3 regions of the Moritella sp. F3 genome follow, and region 3 is predicted to be linked to each of the others. Evidence: predicted binding sites of a transcription regulator. Region 3 holds the regulator's gene; each other region holds the start of a gene.
What was found. Region 3 encodes FliA, which starts transcription of late flagellar genes. Its sites were predicted from a motif close to CTAAAGNTNNNNNNNNNNNNGCCGATA; they were not measured.
Positions count from the first base shown of each region.

Region 1: pomA (flagellar motor protein PomA) is a predicted target of FliA. The motif match lies at 1,217-1,243, and genes of this name have one in related genera.
Region 2: JFU56_RS09695 (flagellin) is a predicted target of FliA. The motif match lies at 1,914-1,940, and genes of this name have one in related genera.

Region 1 is NZ_BLRL01000012.1:18,875-22,161, forward strand. It holds gene JFU56_RS17155 (flagellar motor protein MotB) at 1-373, opposite strand, end outside; gene pomA (flagellar motor protein PomA) at 392-1,156, opposite strand; gene JFU56_RS17165 (exodeoxyribonuclease VII small subunit) at 1,342-1,587, shown strand; gene ispA ((2E,6E)-farnesyl diphosphate synthase) at 1,591-2,481, shown strand; gene dxs (1-deoxy-D-xylulose-5-phosphate synthase) at 2,515-3,287, shown strand, end outside.
Region 2 is NZ_BLRL01000004.1:258,537-261,823, forward strand. It holds gene JFU56_RS09685 (flagellin) at 1-311, shown strand, start outside; gene JFU56_RS09690 (flagellin) at 822-1,649, shown strand; gene JFU56_RS09695 (flagellin) at 2,033-2,851, shown strand; gene JFU56_RS09700 (flagellar protein FlaG) at 2,911-3,287, shown strand, end outside.
Region 3 is NZ_BLRL01000008.1:25,538-28,824, reverse strand. It holds gene JFU56_RS14215 (chemotaxis protein CheA) at 1-157, opposite strand, end outside; gene JFU56_RS14210 (protein phosphatase CheZ) at 169-918, opposite strand; gene cheY (chemotaxis response regulator CheY) at 931-1,314, opposite strand; gene JFU56_RS14200 (RNA polymerase sigma factor FliA) at 1,415-2,140, opposite strand; gene JFU56_RS14195 (MinD/ParA family protein) at 2,142-3,017, opposite strand; gene flhF (flagellar biosynthesis protein FlhF) at 3,020-3,287, opposite strand, start outside.

The DNA of each region.
Region 1 (3,287 bases), on a different contig from region 3:
CGCCGTTACTGTCTTCCTCTAATTTATTTTTACCACCCGCATTTTGATCTTCCCCATCTTTGAAATCCAATTCAGCTTCACTGTTATCAATAGTGTGCTGCATGATAGTTTCGATTGGTGTGGGATCCGGACGACCCGGACGAAACTCCTGCGCGATCACAGTGGTGCCTTTCGGGATGTTTTTTACATCAATTTGATTTTGGACACCAAATGCGAACTGCATTGAGCCTGCAATTTGCTTAAATTTCACTACATCCATTTCTGAAAATGACAGCAGTAATACAAAGAAGCACATTAATAGGCTCATTAAATCGGCAAATGTTCCCATCCAGGCGGGGAGGCCTGGAGGTGGGCAATCACATTCATCTGACATAGGATATCTCTCTACTCACTAGACGCCGCCATCGGCCACTTCACGTTTTGATGAATTGAGGTAATTTTTTAACAAACTTTCGATTACCCTTGGGTTTCGCCCTTCTTGAATACCTAAAATAGCATCCATGATCAGGGTGTTATTGAGCATCTCTTCTTCAGAACGTAATTTCAACTTACCGGCGATCGGGATCGCTATCATATTGGCAAAAACAGCACCATATAATGTGGTTAATAAGGCTACCGCCATTGCTGGGCCAATTGATTTAGGGTCATCCATGTTCGACAACATGGCAACGAGACCGATCAGCGTACCAATCATGCCCATCGCAGGGGCAACTTCACCAATCATCGTAAACACATGGATACCGGCCTTATGACGCGCGGTCGTCAGCTTAATATCTTTCTGTAACGTTTGGCTAACAACCGTTGCATCATGACCATCGACTAACAAATCGATGCCTTTTTGCATAAATTCATTTTTTACTTCTGCTTCTTCAAGGGCTAAGAAACCACCTTTACGGGCAGCATCCGCCATTTCAACCGCTTGCTCGATTAACTCTTCAGGTTTATCGATTTTGAACATAAATGCTTTAATCGCAATTTTTGCAGCAGCTAAAAATTGGCCAAAATTAAAATGCATCAATACCACAAAGAGTGAGCCGATAAATACAATCAACACTGACTGCGTATCAACAAACGTGCTTATATCGCCACCCAATACCATTGCCATGACAACAAAGGCAAACGAGCCGACCAATCCTATTAAAGTTGCTAAATCCACAACATTCCCCATCCCAAGCAAATTATCATCATATTTCTAGCGAGTGCGTTCATTGAACTATATCGGCAAGCAAGCAAATATCTTAAGTGATCTTGTCTTGCTTATCACTGCCATCTCACAGTTAAGCTGTATATACCTTATTAACTTGGGTATAATACCTGAGTATATTATCAGAGGGACACCCGATGGCGGTAAAAAAACCAGAAAATATGACGTTTGAGGCGTCTATTGCAGAGTTAGAGACAATTGTGAACAGCTTAGAGCAAGGTGATAGTGAACTTGATAATGCGTTGAAGCAATTTGAACGTGGTATTAGTTTAACACGTGCTAGCTCGCAAAAACTGCAGCATGCTGAACAACAAGTAGCAATATTACTCGCCAACGGTGACCAGCAAACGCTCGCTCCTTTCAATTCTGACAGTAGTAATTAAACCGTGCAGATTTCAAACTCAATTGCCCAATACCAGGGTCGTATCAACGACTATTTGCAACAGCAAATAAACTTGCTACCAAGACATGACACGCAGCTTGCTGCTGCAATGGAATATGGTCTATTACAGGGTGGCAAACGTGTTCGTCCAGTGATCGTCTACGCCGTCGGTGAAATGCTCGGGGCTAACTTACGCGATCTTGATGGTCCAGCAGGCGCAATCGAATCAATTCATGCGTATTCATTAATTCATGATGATTTACCGGCAATGGATGATGATGATTTACGCCGTGGCCAACCGACCTGTCATATTAAATTCGATCATGCGACTGCGATCTTAGCGGGTGATGCGCTGCAGCCCTTTGCTTTTGAAATGCTACTTGATTGCCCATTAGCCCCAGAAGCTGAGAAGAATCGTTTAGCGATGCTGAAATCACTTACCCAAGCCAGCGGTTATCGTGGTATGTGTGGTGGTCAAGCAATGGATTTAGCCGCGACCGATAAACAGGTTTCGTTGGCACAACTTGAAGCTATCCACAATAATAAAACCGGTGCGATAATTAATTGCGCAGCCAAACTGGGTTGCCTCGCATCACCACTTTGCTCGGTTGAGTTATTGGCTGCATTAGATAAATGGTCAAACGCCATCGGTTTAGCTTTCCAAGTTCAAGATGACATTCTCGATATAATAAGTGATACTGCAACGCTCGGTAAACCGCAAGGTTCAGATGTTGAATTAAACAAATCAACTTACCCAGCATTACTCGGTTTAGCAGGGGCACAAGAAAAAGCCCAAGCTCTGTATCAACAAGCGATGTTTGCCTTAGAAACCATTCCGCATGATACCAGCACTCTCGCTTTATTTACGCAGTACATCATCGAGCGAAATAAGTAACAGATTCTAACAAAGTATAAAATTATAAAAATTATGAGCTTAGATATTTCGAACTACCCTACATTGGCATTAGCAGACATTCCAGAAGAGTTGCGTCAATTACCTGCTGATCGCCTAGATGATTTATGCGATGAACTGCGTAGCTATTTATTACATTCGGTTGGTAAAAGTGGCGGTCACTTTGCATCTGGTTTAGGCGTTGTTGAACTAACCGTTGCCTTGCATTATGTTTACAATACACCATACGACAAATTGTTATGGGATGTAGGTCATCAAGCCTACCCACACAAGATCTTAACTGGCCGTCGTGACCGCATGTCTACTATTCGTCAGAAAGGTGGATTACACCCTTTCCCTTGGCGTGATGAAAGTGAATATGATCATTTAAACGTAGGTCATTCATCTACTTCTATCAGTGCAGCGCTTGGCCTTGCTGTTGCAGCCGATCAAGAAGATAAAAATCGCAAGACGGTTGCCATTATTGGCGACGGTGCTATCACTGGCGGTATGGCATTTGAAGCGTTAAACCACGCAGGTCATATCGACAAAGACGTACTCGTCATTTTAAATGATAACGACATGTCGATTTCTGAAAACGTCGGCGCAGTAAATAAGCACTTAGCTAAACTATTGTCTGGTGATATTTACTCTAGTTTTCGTGAAAACGGTAAAAAAGTACTTTCAGGTATCCCACCAATTAAAGAACTTGCGCGTCGTGCGGAAGAACATTTAAAAGGCATGGTAGTACCAAGCACATTATTTGAAGAATTTGGCTTTAACTATATAGGCCCAATTGACGGCCATGA
Region 2 (3,287 bases), on a different contig from region 3:
CGATTAACTCTGCAAGTATTGCTTCTTCGGGTACTGCGCAAGGCGCGATTGCTGATTTAGACAGTGCGATTGCACAGGTAACTGATATTCGAGCTGACCTGGGTGCTAAACAAAACCGTTTCTCATCAACTATTCGTAACGTAACGAATATTGCTGAAAATGTATCAGCGTCTAAATCACGTATTATGGATGCTGACTTTGCTGCTGAATCTGCACAGCTTGCGCAAAATCAAGTATCGCAACAAGCAGCGAGTACGATGCTAAGTCAAGCGAATCAGCAATCACAAGTTGCTATGTCGCTATTAGGCTAAGAGGGCGGGCTCCCTCTGGCCCCTTTTGGGGCCGCCTAATATATTGCTTTTACCTATATCCTTATCGCGACAGCCCTTATTAAGCGTATAGGTAAAAGTATTTTCTTTCCCTTTATCTCCTTCTATTACCCTTCTTCCAGCACTATTACTACTGACTAACCATCTTCGTTTTACTTATGCCTATGTTCGACGTTTATTTCACTCGCCCGAGTCATACAGTGCCACTTCCCTTATTTCAACTAACGTACATATACCTGCAAACTATTTGTTTCCTTGGCATATTCCCGCCACTTGGGCGGCAATTTTTTGGCTTTGACGGAAAGTGTAAGGGTTAGAAGTGGCATTGATATAATTAAAGTCATATAAATCAATTTTAAATTTATTTAAAGTTAAGTAAAATCAATGGTTTGTAATATTGTTGTTAGCTTGTTTAGTATTTGGCACAGTGATTGCTATATCTTTAGATATATAAAATTAATTTAATTTGAAATAGCGAAGAAGGAAGATACCGTGGCCTTATATGTAAATACAAATGTAGCATCTTTAAATTCACAACGTAATTTGACGAATTCTACAAATGCGTTACAAACATCATTTGAGCGCCTATCTTCTGGTAAGCGTATTAACTCAGCGGCTGATGACGCAGCAGGTCTGCAAATCGGTTCTCGTCTAGAGTCTCAGGTAAACGGCTTGAATCAAGCGTCACGAAATGCCAATGATGGTATTTCTCTTGCGCAAACAGCGGAAGGGGCACTAGACGAAACAACGAATATGCTACAGCGTATGCGTGTGCTGTCAATTCAATCTGCCAATGGTTCAAACAGTGATGCTGATCGTGTTGCACTTGATAAAGAGTTTGGTCAGTTGCAAGAAGAACTTAACCGTGTTGCTGACGATACAACATTCGGTGGTATGGATTTACTTAACGCGACCTTTGATCAAGATTTTCAAATCGGTCCCGATGCCAATCAAATTATTAATGTAAAAATTACCACGAATACCAATGCCGCAGGTCTAGGTGTTGGTTCAACAATGGCTAACCTACTCGTGGCAACGGCCGCACAGGACGCTATTACAGATATTGATTCAGCGATTGCAACGGTAACGGACATTCGCGCAGACTTAGGTGCGAAACAAAATCGTTTTTCTTCGACTATTCGTAATCTGTCTAATATTTCAGAGAATGTGTCAGCGTCTAAATCACGTATTATGGATGCAGACTTTGCCGCAGAATCAGCAAAACTGGCGCAAAACCAAGTATCACAACAAGCGGCAAGTACTATGCTTAGTCAAGCTAATCAGCAATCACAAGTGGCAATGTCATTACTGCAAGGCTAATTGTAGTAACGTTAATGATATTCTTATTTTGGCTCGCAAGAGCCAAAATAGTACTGCACTAAATGAAAATAGCACCGCACTAAACGACCCCCTCTATTTGCTCTACTTTTAATTGACAGCCTCTGTTATTCCATATCTTTATGATTATCAATAATATAATAATTCGACAGATAAAATTATTGTTGCATAACAAACTGAAATGTAATGATTTTATTTTGTTTTTCATATCTTTAAGAAAAAAAACAGAAAAAAACCAAAATAACTCTAAAGGATGTATTTTTGGTGTCGATAACTTTTATGACGATACAAATAACCGATTATGAATAAGGGCTGTATTTTACATACACAGCAGTCCTTTACAGGATTTCTTTTAGGAGACGAATATGGCTGTTTATGTAAATACCAATGTAGCATCTTTAAATTCACAACGTAACTTATCGAATGCGACTAACGACTTACAAACTTCTTTCGAACGTTTATCATCAGGTAAACGTATTAATAGCGCTGCTGATGATGCTGCTGGTTTACAAATCGGTTCACGTTTAGAGTCGCAAGTAAATGGTCTAAACCAAGGCGCACGAAATGCTAATGATGGTATTTCGCTTGCTCAAACAGCTGAAGGTGCGTTAGACGAAACAACAAATATGTTACAACGTATGCGTGTGCTTTCAATTCAATCTGCGAATGGTTCAAACAGCGATGCTGACCGTGTAGCATTGGATAAAGAGTTTGGTGAATTAAAAGAAGAAATTACCCGTGTATCAACGGATACTACATTTGCGGGTGAAGAGCTACTTAATGGTACATACGCTGCTGACATTCAAGTCGGTGCGGATTCAGGTCAAACAATTAACCTTACCATTTCACAAGATATGGGCGCTACAGCGCTTGGTTTAACTGCGACAGTGACTCTTTCATCTGCCGGTGGCGCACAAGCTGCAATTGCTAAATTAGATTCAGTGCTTGCTGTTGTAACCGACACACGTGCAGAACTGGGTGCGAAACAAAACCGTTTCTCATCAACAATTCGTAACATTACGAATATTTCTGAAAATGTTTCAGCATCTAAATCACGTATTGTTGATACAGATTTTGCAGCAGAATCAGCTCAATTGGCGCAAACACAAGTACAGCAACAAGCTGCTAGCTCAATGTTAAGCCAAGCGAACCAATCGTCACAAGTAGCATTATCTCTACTGTAAACGGTTAAGTTTATTTTTGCCCTGCACTTTGCGGGGCATTTTAGTCTTTGGGGGTTACCATGTCCATTGATAATCATATGGATAATAAGAGCACTCGTTTTTATCCCGACCCTGTAGTGACAAAAGAATCTGTCATTACCAATCCTGCCGTTTTAATTTCACCTAGTGAAAGCCCATTCCCTGAAAAAACTCATCTATCTGTCCCTAAACTTGCCGATGACATAGATCTGGAACAAAAATTGCTTGAAGCAAAGGATACACTGCAAGCTCATTTCGATGTTAATAATAAGAAGTTAAATTTTAGTATCCATGACGATACAGGCCGCATGCTTGTTAAAATTGTGGATCCTGATAGTGGTGAAATACTGAAAGAACTGCCGTCAGAGGCTGTATTGAAGATGGCTGCTAACATTGAAAAGTTTCAGGATAATGTATC
Region 3 (3,287 bases):
CTTTAACTGTATGGAAACCCCTAAAGATTGCATTCAGCAATTCTGAGTCTTCTGGGCTTTTTTCTAAATCAACGAGTTGCTCAGAGAGTAGCTCCAGAATTTCAGATGCTTCTATCAGGAAGTCCTGTAGAATATCTTCATCAACATCAAAGCTCATCAATATCTCCCTTAAAATCCTAAACTTGACAATAAATCATCAACATCATTTTGGCCGTCTACCACATCAACACGTTCACTCGCGTTCATGATCGGACCTTCTGCCTCAATGCCACTTATTTCTTTAGGTTGCTCTGTTGATTTGTTTAGCGGTTTTGCTGCTTCACCAAACATAGTCAACATTTCAACTAATTTAACTTCAACTTCTTGCACTAGATTAATCACGCGACGGATCATTTGACCTGTTAAGTCTTGGAAATCTTGTGCCATTAGAATTTCAGTTAAGTACTGTCTTAAACTATCGGCATCAGAGACTGAAACTTGAAGAAAATCATCTAATAATTTACAAAGTTCTTTAAATTGACCAAGTTGCAAATCACGACTCATCAAGCTCTTCCAATTTGGCATCACTTGTTGGATACGATCATTGAAACTATCCGCAATCGGTAAGCAAGCTTCCACAGCATCCATCGTGCGGTTTGCCGCTTTATCCGTCATCTCAATAACGTAATTTAAACGCTCTCTAGCATCCGGAAATTCATCATTAGCGAAACTTTCAATACGCGTATCTAATTGGAAGTCTTCTAATGAATCATGCAATTGGCGAGTTAGCACACCTACTTTTTCAAATAGTGCATCTGAACTTTCATTCTGAATATCAATAATGATTTCATTGGCCTTTTCTATCTGGTCACACTCTAACAGCGCAACCAATTCTTTAGCCTTTTCTAATGAAATCAATGATTCTTGTTGTTCACTCATGCGCATCCTTGCCTATTGAATTCGTTCGAAAATCTTCTCTAACTTTTCTTTTAACGTCGCAGCTGTAAATGGTTTAATAATGTAACCGTTCACACCTGATTGTGCAGCTTCGATAATCTGCTCACGTTTCGCTTCAGCTGTAACCATTAATACTGGTATGTGGCAAAGTGCTTGATCTTTACGGATCTCTTTAAGCAGATCAATACCTTGCATGCCCGGCATGTTCCAATCGGTAACAACAAAGTCATAGTCGCCATTTTTCAGCATAGGTAAGGCTGTATTGCCATCATCAGCTTCATAGGTGTTGTTAAAACCAAGATCACGTAATAAGTTCTTAATGATACGTCTCATCGTAGAAAAATCGTCGACAATAAGAATTTTAATTTGCTTTTTCAAGTTGCTCTCCAAAATAAGTAATTACAATATGTACAGGCCCTGATTCCTATAAATATATTACTTCAATACTGAGGTACTAAATAAACAGTACCAATTAAACTTAATCATCCAACCAAGCGTGCATTCGCGCTTTAACACGATGCATTGCTTGGCTGTGAATTTGACTTACTCTAGATTCACTGACACTCAACACTTCCCCGATCTCTCTTAGGTTTAACTCTTCATCGTAATAAAGCGATAAAACTAAGCTTTCTCTTTCCGGTAATGTTTTAATGCAATTCGCTAGTGCTTGTTGAAAACGCTGGTCAGAAAAGTCTGTACAAGGGCTACTTGATTTACCTTCATAAGCCGAATAAGCGTCTTCATTATTTGCAGTCAGATCCTCGACCGCCAATATATGCCCACTGTTAACATCCATCAACATACTATGGTAGTCAGTCAGGCTAATGCCTAATTCTACAGCAACATCGGTATCTTTAGCATCCGTTCCCGTTTGCTTCTCGATACGATCAATAGCCGACGCAATATCGCGGCCATTTTTATGCACAGATCGAGGAACCCAGTCTCCACGTCTCATTTCATCAATCATTGAGCCACGAATACGAATACCCGCATACGTTTCAAAACTAGCACCTTTAGAGCCATCAAAATTGCGCGCAGCATCCAGTAACCCAATCATTCCTGATTGGATTAAATCATCTAACTGAACACTCGGCGGCAAACGAAGTAGCAAGTGATGGGCAATTCGTTTAACTAAGAAACCGAATTGCTCAACCGCCTGATTCTGTTGCGACTGGATGCTAGTGTAAGGGGATGCCTTATTCACTTCAATCTTCTACCCTGGCTTTGTTCTCAAACAGGTTCTCAATGAAAAACTCTAAATGACCACCGACTTTATTCGGAACAGGCCAAGTAGCAGCTTTACTTGCCAACGCTCTAAACGCGAGTGCTGCAGGTGCTTTTGGAAACGCCTCGACAACCACTTTTTGTTTACGTACAGCTTGACGAACACTGTTATCAAACGGAATACAAGCAACAAGTTCTAATGTTGCATCTAAAAATCGGTCGGTAACACGTGTCAACTTAGTAAATAATTCTTGGCCTTCACGTAAACTGCGCACCATATTGGCGACAATTTTAAATTTGTGGACACCGTGTTCTTTAGATAACAATTTAATTAACGCGTACGCATCAGTAATCGATGTTGGTTCATCACACACCACCATCAGAATATCTTGTGAAGCACGGCAAAAACTTAATACCATGTCCGAGATACCAGCAGCAGTATCAACTAACAACACATCAATCGGTGTCTTGAGTTCGCCAAAGGCGCGGATTAAACCGGCATGCTCTTGCATCGATAACTCAACCATCGAACGTGTACCTGATGTCGCAGGTGCGATCAAAATGCCATTTGGCCCTTCAATCAAAATATCATCTAATGTACATTCTCCCGATATCACATGAGAGATATTTTTATGTACACGTAAGCCGAGTAAAACATCGACGTTTGCCAATCCAAGATCGGCATCTAAAACCATAACTCGCTTGCCTTGGGCCGCGAGTGCTACTGCCATGTTCAGTGTTACGTTGGTTTTACCTACGCCACCTTTACCACCTGAAACGGCAATAACTTTAACTTTTTTGTTATTACTCATTTGTCTTAGACCACTTGCTTGATCGAAAAAAATATTTTTATTCATTACTATTTATCATCGCCTAACCAAAAATGCGTATCGTTTTGCTCTTCGAGAGTATCTCTATTGAGTACAGTTCGAACTAATTGCTGAGCATTCGCTGAATCTATATCTTCAGGTACTCTTTGCCCATTAGTAATATAGGCAATCGGTAGTTGGTGCTGTATCAACACACTTAAAATCTCACCGAGGCTTAAACTTTCATCCACTTTACTTAGAATACAACCCGATAATGGAATGTGGTGAAAATGCTCTAGTGTTTCTTGTACTACCCTA